Regions from separate parts of the Pseudomonas guariconensis genome, predicted to be linked through region 2. Evidence: riboswitches for the same ligand, from Rfam matches in the RefSeq annotation. Region 2 holds a riboswitch; each other region holds the start of a gene.
What was found. Region 2 has a riboswitch for cobalamin ahead of AB1N67_RS12780 (CbtB domain-containing protein). Riboswitches for the same ligand answer to the same signal wherever they lie in the genome.

Region 1 (3,267 bases), 1.3 Mb from region 2:
CGCCTTCCTCGTAGTGAAAGCGCAACAGCCGGTCAGTGTCGGCCACATAGAGGTCCTTGCCTACCAAGGTCATGCCGAAGGGGGAGTTGAGCCCTTCGATGAACGTACTGCGCACCTCGGCGACACCATCATGGTCGGCATCGCGCAGCAGGGTGATGCGATTGGCGCTGGGGACCCCGGCACCGGCACGCTCCATGACTTTGCCCATTACCCAGCCGCGCAGGCCCTTGCCGTCCTCGGGCTTGGGCGGGGCATTGGTTTCGGCCACCAAGACATCGCCATTGGGCAGTACGTAGAGCCAGCGTGGGTGATCGAGGTCCCTGGCGAAGGCCACCACTCGGGTGCCCGCGGCGGCCGTCGGCGTGGCGCCGTCCGGCCAGCCGGTCGCCGGGGCGATGTTGACGGTCGGGATCAGGGTCTTGTTGGGCTCGGGCAGGCGAGGCGAGGGGCCGAAGCCGTCGCTGACCTCCAGGCGCGCGGACTCGCCGCAGGCGCTTAGGCTGGCACTCAGGGCCAACACCATCGCGATACGCATCCTGTCCATGCTCGCAATCCTCATTGGCTTGTGAGAATTGAGAGTCGGATGCGTCGGGGTAGGTTCACTCCAGGCGAATGGGCCTAGCGACCGCCGGATGGCTTCCGCGTGGGCTCATCGGCTTGCCTACGCCTGCTTGAGCAACAATGCCACCCCAGGGAAATACTGCCCCAGTTCGTTGTGCAGCGAACGGTAGGCGTAGGGGAAATGCCAGGCGATGGCGCAGGCTGTGTGTTTTTGCAGGTCGTCGACCAAGTCTTGCAGCTCCTCGGGACTGGCGTGCTGCCCGGCCTTCCAGGGGCTGACGAACAACGCGCCGGCCTTGAGCTGGCTGGGGTAGGCGATCGGGCGGGCGAGAGTGGCGGTTTCCTGCAGGGCAGTGGCCAGGTCCAGGCGGGCGATGCGCGGCCAGCGTTGGCTGACATGTAGATGAACGGATTGCTCGGCGGTGCTGATCGACAGGTCGCAGCGGCCTTCGCGTTCGCCTTCGTCGCGTTGCTTCTTGCTGGGATAGTGCGCCAAGGCGACCTGTTCGGCCTGCCAGGCGGCGGCTGCGAGCAGTCCGCTGTTGGTGGCCGCGCCGTGCCAGTAGGGCGCCTCGCTATCGCCATGTACCTGGTTGAAGCGGTCGATGCACTCGATCCAGCCTTCCAGGGCCGGTCGCAGGAATTCCAGGTTCTGGTTGTTGATGATCAGGCCTCGCATGCTGCGCTCTCCTTATAGTTTCGATCGCATTGCCGAACACTGATGGCTATGTGATATCACTGCTGCACGTCCGGCACAAGCCATGAAGTCGAGCATTGCCTCGGGCGCGCTTCATTGACGCTCCCGCCCCAACCCTCTAACCTTCGCGGCGTGTTTCAGGTGCTCTGCCAGCCTTCGGTTGGGCAGGGTGAAACTGGGAAGCCGGTGGGCGCCAGCAAGGCGCGAATCCGGCGCTGCCCCCGCAACGGTAGGTGAGTCAAAGGTCGTGCAGGGCCACTGGATACAGGTATCCGGGAAGGCGCGCGATCCATGGGCCAAGGCCCTGCTCACGAGCCCGGAGACCGGCCTGTCACTGCCAACGGCATCACGGAGGGTGATGCGCGGTGCACCGTGGCCTTCTGCCGCGGCCTCTGCGCGTTCTCCGTCTGCCTGTCTATCGACCTGTCGTCGCCTTCCGTGCGCGTCGACAGCTTGCGGAGAATCCTGATGAGCGAATCCACCGAACGCGACGAACGCCACCTGGCGCGCATGCAGCGCAAGAAGGCGATCATCGACGAGCGCATCGCCAATGCCCCCAATGAATGCGGCCTGCTGCTGGTGCTCACCGGCAATGGCAAAGGCAAGAGCAGCTCGGCCTTCGGCATGCTCGCCCGCGCCATGGGGCATGGCATGCAGTGCGGCGTGGTGCAGTTCATCAAGGGCCGTGACAGCACAGGCGAAGAGCTGTTCTTCCGCCGCTTCCCCGAACAGGTGCGCTACCACGTCATGGGAGAGGGCTTCACCTGGGAGACCCAGGATCGCCAACGTGACATCGCCGCCGCCGAAGCCGCCTGGGCGGTGTCGCGCCAGCTGTTGCAGGACCCTTCGGTACAGTTCGTGGTGCTGGACGAGCTGAACATCGCCCTCAAGCACGGCTACCTGGACCTCGACCAAGTGCTGTCGGATCTGCAGGCCCGCCCGCCGATGCAACACGTGATCGTCACCGGCCGCGCCGCCAAGCCCGAAATGATCGAGCTGGCCGACACCGTCACCGAGATGGGCGTGATCAAGCACGCCTTCCAGGCTGGCATCCGTGCCCAGAAGGGCGTGGAGCTATGAGCCAGCCCCGGTATTGTCCGGCGGTGCTGATCGCGGCACCCGCTTCTGGCCAGGGCAAGACTACTGTCACCGCTGCCCTGGCGCGCCTGCACCGCAACCTTGGCCGTAAGGTCCGAGTGTTCAAGTGCGGGCCAGATTTTCTCGACCCGATGATCCTCGAGCGCGCCAGCGGCGCGCCGGTGTACCAACTCGACCTGTGGATGATCGGGGCTGACGAGAGTCGGCGTCTGCTCTGGGAGGCGGCAGGCGATGCCGACCTGATCCTGATCGAAGGGGTCATGGGGTTGTTCGATGGCACGCCATCGAGCGCGGACCTTGCGCGCCACTTCGGCGTACCAGTGCTCGCGGTGATCGATGGCACAGCCATGGCGCAGACCTTCGGTGCCCTGGCCCTGGGCCTTGCGCACTACCAGCGCGACCTGCCCTTTGCCGGCGTGCTGGCCAACCGGGTCGGCAGCCTGCGTCATGCACAGTTGCTCGAAGGCAGCCTCACTGAAGGCTTGCGCTGGTATGGCGGGCTGTCCCGCGAGCGCGGCATCGAGCTGCCCAGCCGTCACCTGGGATTGGTCCAGGCCAGTGAACTCAACGATCTGGACCTGCGCCTGGACGCCGCTGCTCAGGCCCTGGGCGAAAGCTGTGATGCCGCCTTGCCGCCCCCGGTGGTATTCGCCGCCCCCACAACTGCACAGGCGCTGCCGTGCATGGCGGGTGTGCGCATTGGCGTGGCCCGGGATGAAGCCTTTGCCTTCACCTATGGCGCCAACCTCGATTTGCTGCGTGCGCTGGGTGCGGAGTTGGTGTTTTTTTCTCCTGTACACGATCAGGCGTTGCCGTCCGTGGACAGCCTTTACCTGCCTGGCGGCTATCCCGAACTGCACCACCACGCCCTGGCCAGCAACGCGCCGATGCGCGAGGCGATCCGCGCCCAT
Region 2 (3,267 bases):
TGGAAGGCCTGCACCAACGGCTTGGGCAGGGCCAGGCCGCTGGTTTCGATGAGGATGTGGTCCAGGTCGCCGCGGCGGGCCACCAACTCGCGCATCACCGGGAAGAACTCTTCCTGCACGGTGCAGCACAGGCAACCGTTGGCCAGTTCGTAGACCCGGCCGCTGGCTTCTTCCTCGGTGCAGCCAATGCTGCACTGCTTGAGAATTTCGCCATCGATGCCCAGTTCACCGAATTCGTTGACGATCACCGCGATACGGCGCCCCTGGGCGTTGTCCAGCATGTGACGCAGCAAAGTGGTTTTGCCCGAGCCGAGAAAGCCAGTGACGATGGTGACGGGGAGCTTGGCCAGTGTTTTCATGTCGCGATGCCCTTGGCAGGATGGCGCGGGCATGCAGGACGAGTGCCGCGAGCCTTGCTGGCCGGGCCTGTTCGCCACCGGATCACCCCGCCCGGTTGAAAGTCGAAATCGTCTCGAGGCAGGTCTCCTGGCTTGCACCTTACCGGCCGTGCCGGTGGAACGACGCCTTCCCGCGCCTGGGCGCAGTGGCTGTGTCGATCCGGGTTGGTGCCTACAGTTGCGGGGGCAGCCGCGGCTTGAACCGCGTTCCCGTCTTAGCTCCGGCCAATGCCGGAGAACCTCGAATCGGCAAGGCTACGCAGTGGCCGGCAGGCGGTCAACCATGGCGCGTCAGTGTTTGCGGACAGCCCTTTGGAACAGTCGCCCTGGCCTGCGGGTGCGGGTTCGCCCACGAGGAACTCCTAGGTGTATTCCAAGCTCGACCTTTCACCACCTGGCCCGCTGAGGGCGCGGCCACCGCAACCTTGCAGATTGACGCCATGGCGCCCCCATGCTTTGCTTGCACCTTGCGTTCAGGTGCCCCCCAAGGGGTGAAACGGGAAATCGGTAACCAAGCCGATGCTGCCCCCGCAACGGTAAGCGAGCGAAGCATCTTGACCACTGTGCCGCGTCGTATGGCATGGGAAGGTGATGCTTTCCAGGAGCCCTGCTCCTCCTTGCAAGCCCGGAGACCGGCCTGACGTTAATAGAACACCCCGCGGTGGGCGGGCGCTGTCACCTCTTCTGGGTCAATCGTGCCCGGAACGACGCGCGTGTCCGCCGCCTATAAACAGCAGAGGAACGCACCATGCCGATCACCAGCACCAAACACAGCATCGCCACTCCCGTCAGCCTCAGCCAACGTGTCGTCATTGCCGTCGGTGCCAGCCTGCTGGGCCTGTGCCTGGTCTATTTCGCAGGTTTCTCGCACATCGAGGCGGTGCACAATGCCGCCCACGATACCCGCCACAGCGCCGCCTTCCCTTGCCATTGAGTACACCTGCATGATCAAGCGTATCGCCCGTACCGCAGGTTTCAGCGGGCTGCTCGCCGCTCTATTGCTGACCGTGCTGCAAAGTCTGTGGGTCAGCCCGTTGATTCTCCAGGCAGAAACTTTCGAGAGCGCTGTCCCCGAGCAACATGAGCACGACAGCCCCGTCGCAGCGCATTCCCATGACCCAGCGGCCTGGGCACCGGAGGATGGCTGGCAGCGTTTGCTCGCCACCACCGGCGGCAACCTCGTGGTGGCGGTCGGTTTCGCGCTGATCCTCGCCGCGCTGTACAGCCTGCGCGAGCCAAACCGAGTGATGACCGGCGCACTGTGGGGGCTGGCGGGTTTTGCTGTGTTCTGCCTGGCACCCACACTGGGGTTGCCACCGGAGCTGCCAGGCACAGCCGCCGCCGACCTGGGGCAACGCCAGAGCTGGTGGATCGGCACTGCAGCCGCCACGGCCGCGGGTCTTGCGCTGGTGGTGTTTACCCACCATTGGCTGCTCAAGGTGCTGGGCGTCGCTTTGCTGGTGGTGCCACACGTGATCGGCGCACCACAACCACCGGTGCATGAAAGTCTGGCACCGCAAGCACTGGTGGCCCAATTCAAGCTCGCCTCCTGGCTGACCAACGCCGCGTTCTGGCTCGCCCTTGGCCTGCTCAGCGCTTGGCTTTATCGCCGAGCCAACCAGGCCTGATGCGCAACGCCTGGTCCGAGCCGGTATTCTATGCCGGCTTCGGCTGCCGCAAGGGCTGCCCGGTCGAAACCCTGGAGCAGTTGCTGCGCACGACCCTGGTCACACACCGCCTGTGCGCCGATCATCTGGTTGGCCTTGCCAGTATCGATCTCAAATTCGATGAACCTGGGTTGCAGGCCCTAGCCGAACGGCTGGGCATCCCCCTGGTGGTGTTCCCGGCCACCGAGCTACAGCCCTTCGAACCGCAGCTCAGCCATCGCTCACCCGTTGCCTACGCCTACAGCGGCTGCTGGGGCGTCGCTGAAAGCGCAGCCCTGGCACTGGCCGCACGATCGCTCGGCACCTCGCGCTTGCTGGTGACACGCCAGGTGCTGGGCCAGGCTACTCTTGCCCTGGCCCGTGGCTGATAATCGCGTCCACATTACTGCCTATCTGCAAGGATTTCCCATGACGGTCTATTTCATCGGTGCCGGGCCCGGCGATCCGGAGCTGATCACGGTCAAGGGGCAACGTCTGATCCGCCAATGCCCGGTCATCATCTATGCCGGCTCCCTGGTTCCGCCAGCTGTATTGGAGGGACACAGCGCCGAGACGGTGATCAACAGCGCCGAACTGAACCTGGAGCAGATCATCGAAGCCCTGCGCCGCGCCCACGAAAATGGCCAGGATGTGGCCCGTGTTCACAGCGGCGACCCCAGTCTGTATGGCGCCATCGGCGAGCAGATACGTCATCTGCGCGAACTGGGCATCGACTATCAGATCATTCCGGGTGTTACCGCCACCGCCGCCAGCGCCGCCCTGCTCGGCTGCGAGCTGACCTTGCCGGAGCTCGCCCAGACGGTGATTCTCACCCGCTATGGCGACAGCTCGCCCATGCCAGCTGGCGAACAGTTGGCCGACCTGGCCCGCCACCGCAGCACCTTGGCGATCCACCTGGGCGTGAAACACCTCGAGCGTATCGTCACCGAACTGTTGCCACACTACGGGCCGGACTGCCCGGTCGCCGTCATTCATCGCGCCACCTGGCCGGACCAGGACTGGGTACGCGGCACCCTGCAGGACATCGTCGCACTCACAGCGGCCAAGGATTTTCGGCGAACCGCGCTGATCCTGGTGGGCCATGTGCTGGGCGATGCACCTTTCGCTGAATCGGCCCTGTACCGGGCCGGGCATGCCCACCTCTATCGCCCCGCTGGTTGAGCGGGCGTTATCTGACAGGAACCCACTCCATGCTTGAATTA
Region 3 (3,267 bases), 140 kb from region 2:
GGGCTAACGCCAAACCAACGGCGAAAAGCCCGGGAGAACGCACTGGTTTCGGAGTACCCAAGCAACGCTGCCAGGTCAGACACTGGCCGCTTGGGCTGTCGCAGGTAATGCACCGCCACTTCGCGGCGCACCTTCTCCACCAGTTGGCTGAAGCTCACGCCTGCTTCGCGCAGATGGCGCTGCAATCCGGCGCCGCTGAGCTGCAGCGACTGCGCGATCGTTTCCAGGCACGGCTCTCCGCCGCTCAGGGCAAGGCGTACCTGAGCGTCCACCTCGTCCAGCAGGTTGCGCCGTTGATCGCGTGCGCCCAAGCGCCGGAGCACGTCCTGGACCAGAAACAGCAGATTGGCATCGCGCTCCGGCATGATCTGGTCCTTCAGGTCGGTCTTGGGTACCAGCATCGAATTACAATTGCGATCGAAATAGACAGGCGCGCCGAACGCCCGCTGATGGGCTTGCCCGTCTAGTGGGCGCGCGTGCTCGAAGCTGACTGCAAATGGCGCCCAGTCCTTGCCCAATACGTGGCGCATCAGGTTCAGCACCATGCCCATGGTCAATTCGGCATCCTGCCGGCGCTCCAGGATGGCGCTGTGCCGTACCTGATAATCGAAGCGATAGCACTCGCCGCAGTCGGCCAGCCGTATCAAGGTATCGTGCTGATGATAAGGAAACGCTGCCGCGAAATTGCGCAAGGCCTCCTCCAACGTACTGGAAAACAACCCGACATAGCCCAGCAGCCCCAAGGCTTGAGGCTGAAACTGCAGACCGTAATGCAAACCGAAATTGTCGCAGTGCGATTGGCGGGCTGCCTCCTCGAGCACCTGGCAGTAATTGGTGAGCGGCAGGCTGAGTGTGGGTTGGCGCAGGCTTTCAGGATTGACGCCGGCACGTCCCAGCACCAGGTCGATGTCACCCCCAACTTCCGTCACGAACCCCTCCAGCCCACTGGCAGCGGCCGACAGGACGCCGAGGTTGCCCGCGACTGGCGAAACGGTGCAGCAGTGCAGTGGAGAACTCATGGTCTATTCCAGTCCGAATTCGTAGATTCGGTAATGCAAATGCTGTGCCCTCGTATCGCCCTCTAAAACAGCCCCTTGCAGTCGAATAGCTTTCAGAGACCGCCCTGGGCTTGGGGCAATGGGTAACATCGCGTAACAATCAGTCACGCAAGAAAGCCGGCAAAGCCAGAACGCCCTGTTCGGTTGACTGACCCGTCCATTAATGCTCAGATGCGCCCCAGTTTCAGGTGTCCCCTGCCGCCGTGCCGGGGATTAAACGGGAAGCCGGTGCCTCGCCTTGCGCGATCAGTCCGGCGCTGCCCCCGCAACGGTAAGCGAGCGATGCATTCGATACACCACTGTGCCGCCGGCATGGGAAGGTGAATGCCTCAAGCCCCTCGCAAGCCCGGAGACCGGCCTGTCACCTCTGTTGGCAACACCCGCGGTGGGCGGGCGCGGGCCGTCTTGGGCAGGCCACTGTCCGCGATTTCCTTGCGCGCCGTCTCCAGTCGGGCTTCATTCACCCCCGGTACGGTTGGTCTGCATGTCATCCCCTACCCTACGTCTGGAAAGCGTGCACTGGGCTCCCTCGCCCGGCGGTCAACGCCTGCTCGACGACATCGACCTGCAAGTCCACCCCGGTGAATTCGTCGGCCTGATCGGCCCCAATGGCAGCGGCAAGACCAGCCTGTTGCGCTGCGCCTATCGCTTTACCCGACCCGATGGCGGGCGCGTGCTGCTGGAAAACGAAGACATCTGGCAACAGTCCCCACGCTGGGTCGCCCAGCGCGTGGCAGTGATGCTGCAGGAGTTCCCCGAAGATTTCGGCCTGAGTGTGCGCGACGTGGTCGCCATGGGCCGAACCCCGCACCAAGGTTGGTTCGACAGCCATGACGACCAGGCATTGATCGATGCCTGCCTGCAGCGACTAGGCCTGCATGCCCGAGCCGACCAGGGCTTTGCGCCGCTATCCGGCGGTGAGAAGCAACGTGTATTGCTGGCTCGGGCACTGGTGCAGCAACCGCGCTTGTTGATCCTGGACGAGCCGACCAATCATCTCGACCCACGTTACCAACTGGCCTTGCTCGAACACCTGCGTGGGACTGGTCTAGGCCTGTTGGCGAGTTTCCACGACCTGAACCTGGCCGCAGCCTTCTGCGATCGCCTGTATGTGCTCGATGCAGGTCGCATCGTCGCGCAAGGGACACCGGAGCAAGTGCTGACCGAGCACCGCCTGGCGCAAGTCTTTGGTGTTCGCGCCCTGGTCGATCGCCACCCATTGGCGCCCCACCCACGTATTACCTGGATCACCCCCGCATGAAGCGACGCCTGACTCATCTGGCCCTGCTCGCCGCCCTGCCCTTCGCAGCCTGGGCTGACAGTTACCCCGTCACCGTGCGCAGTTGCGAGCGCGACATCACCTTCACCCAAGCGCCCCAGCGGGCTGTGAGTCACGACATCAACCTCACCGGGATGCTGCTGGCACTGGGGCTGCGCGAGCGGATGGTCGGCTACAGCGGTGTCAGCGGTTGGAAGACCCTCGACCCGTCCCTGCGTGAGGCCTTGACCGGCCTTCCTGAACTTGCACCGCGCTATCCGTCGCCGGAGAACCTTCTTGATGCCCAGGCCGACTTTCTGTTCGCTGGCTGGGGTTACGGCATGAACGTGGGCGGCCCGCTGACGCCGCAGACCCTCGCACCGCTGGGCATCCCCGTGTATGAATTGAGCGAATCCTGCTCATGGATCATGCCCCGGCGCCAGGCAAGCCTGGAGGACCTGTACCAGGACCTGCTCAACCTGGGGCGCATCTTCGACGTTCAACCGCGGGCCAACGTGCTTGTCGAGCATCTGCAGCAGCGCGTTGCGCAGGTCCACGCGCAACTGGCCCCAGTGCAACACAAACCCCGCGTCTTTCTCTACGACAGCGGCGAAGACCGCCCCACCACTTCTGGCCGACTCGGCATGCCCCAGGCACTGTTTGAGGCCGCTGGTGCCGACAACGTAATGGCCGACGTGAATGCCAGCTGGACCCAGGTCAATTGGGAGAGCGTCGTGGCGCGGGATCCGGAAGTGATCGTCATCGTTGACTACGGGCCGACGAGTTGGGCGCAAAAACGCGATTTCCTGCTCAATCACCCCGCCTTGAGCGAGGTAAAGGCCATCCGCGAGCGCCGCTTCGTAGTGCTGTCGTACCTGCAGGTCACCCCATCGGTGGACAACGCAAGTGCCATCGAGCAATTGGCTGCGGCCCTGCATCCGCAACTGTTCG

Region 1: it holds a riboswitch for cobalamin, as region 2 does, so the genes downstream of both, cobO (cob(I)yrinic acid a,c-diamide adenosyltransferase) here and AB1N67_RS12780 (CbtB domain-containing protein) in region 2, are expected to answer to the same signal.
Region 3: it holds a riboswitch for cobalamin, as region 2 does, so the genes downstream of both, AB1N67_RS12095 (ABC transporter ATP-binding protein) here and AB1N67_RS12780 (CbtB domain-containing protein) in region 2, are expected to answer to the same signal.

The regions. Positions count from the first base shown of each region.
Region 1 covers NZ_CP162012.1:4,038,159-4,041,425, reverse strand. Annotated here, with positions in the region: gene AB1N67_RS18740 (sorbosone dehydrogenase family protein) at 1-544, opposite strand, end outside; gene AB1N67_RS18735 (hypothetical protein) at 662-1,240, opposite strand; cobalamin riboswitch at 1,381-1,605, shown strand; gene cobO (cob(I)yrinic acid a,c-diamide adenosyltransferase) at 1,727-2,338, shown strand; gene AB1N67_RS18725 (cobyrinate a,c-diamide synthase) at 2,335-3,267, shown strand, end outside.
Region 2 covers NZ_CP162012.1:2,786,694-2,789,960, forward strand. Annotated here, with positions in the region: gene cobW (cobalamin biosynthesis protein CobW) at 1-359, opposite strand, end outside; cobalamin riboswitch at 459-657, opposite strand; cobalamin riboswitch at 857-1,054, shown strand; gene AB1N67_RS12780 (CbtB domain-containing protein) at 1,147-1,332, shown strand; gene AB1N67_RS12785 (CbtA family protein) at 1,343-2,026, shown strand; gene AB1N67_RS12790 (cobalamin biosynthesis protein) at 2,026-2,433, shown strand; gene cobM (precorrin-4 C(11)-methyltransferase) at 2,474-3,226, shown strand; gene AB1N67_RS12800 (DUF1272 domain-containing protein) at 3,256-3,267, shown strand, end outside.
Region 3 covers NZ_CP162012.1:2,646,823-2,650,089, forward strand. Annotated here, with positions in the region: gene AB1N67_RS12090 (AraC family transcriptional regulator) at 1-1,019, opposite strand, end outside; cobalamin riboswitch at 1,228-1,435, shown strand; gene AB1N67_RS12095 (ABC transporter ATP-binding protein) at 1,543-2,319, shown strand; gene AB1N67_RS12100 (ABC transporter substrate-binding protein) at 2,316-3,267, shown strand, end outside.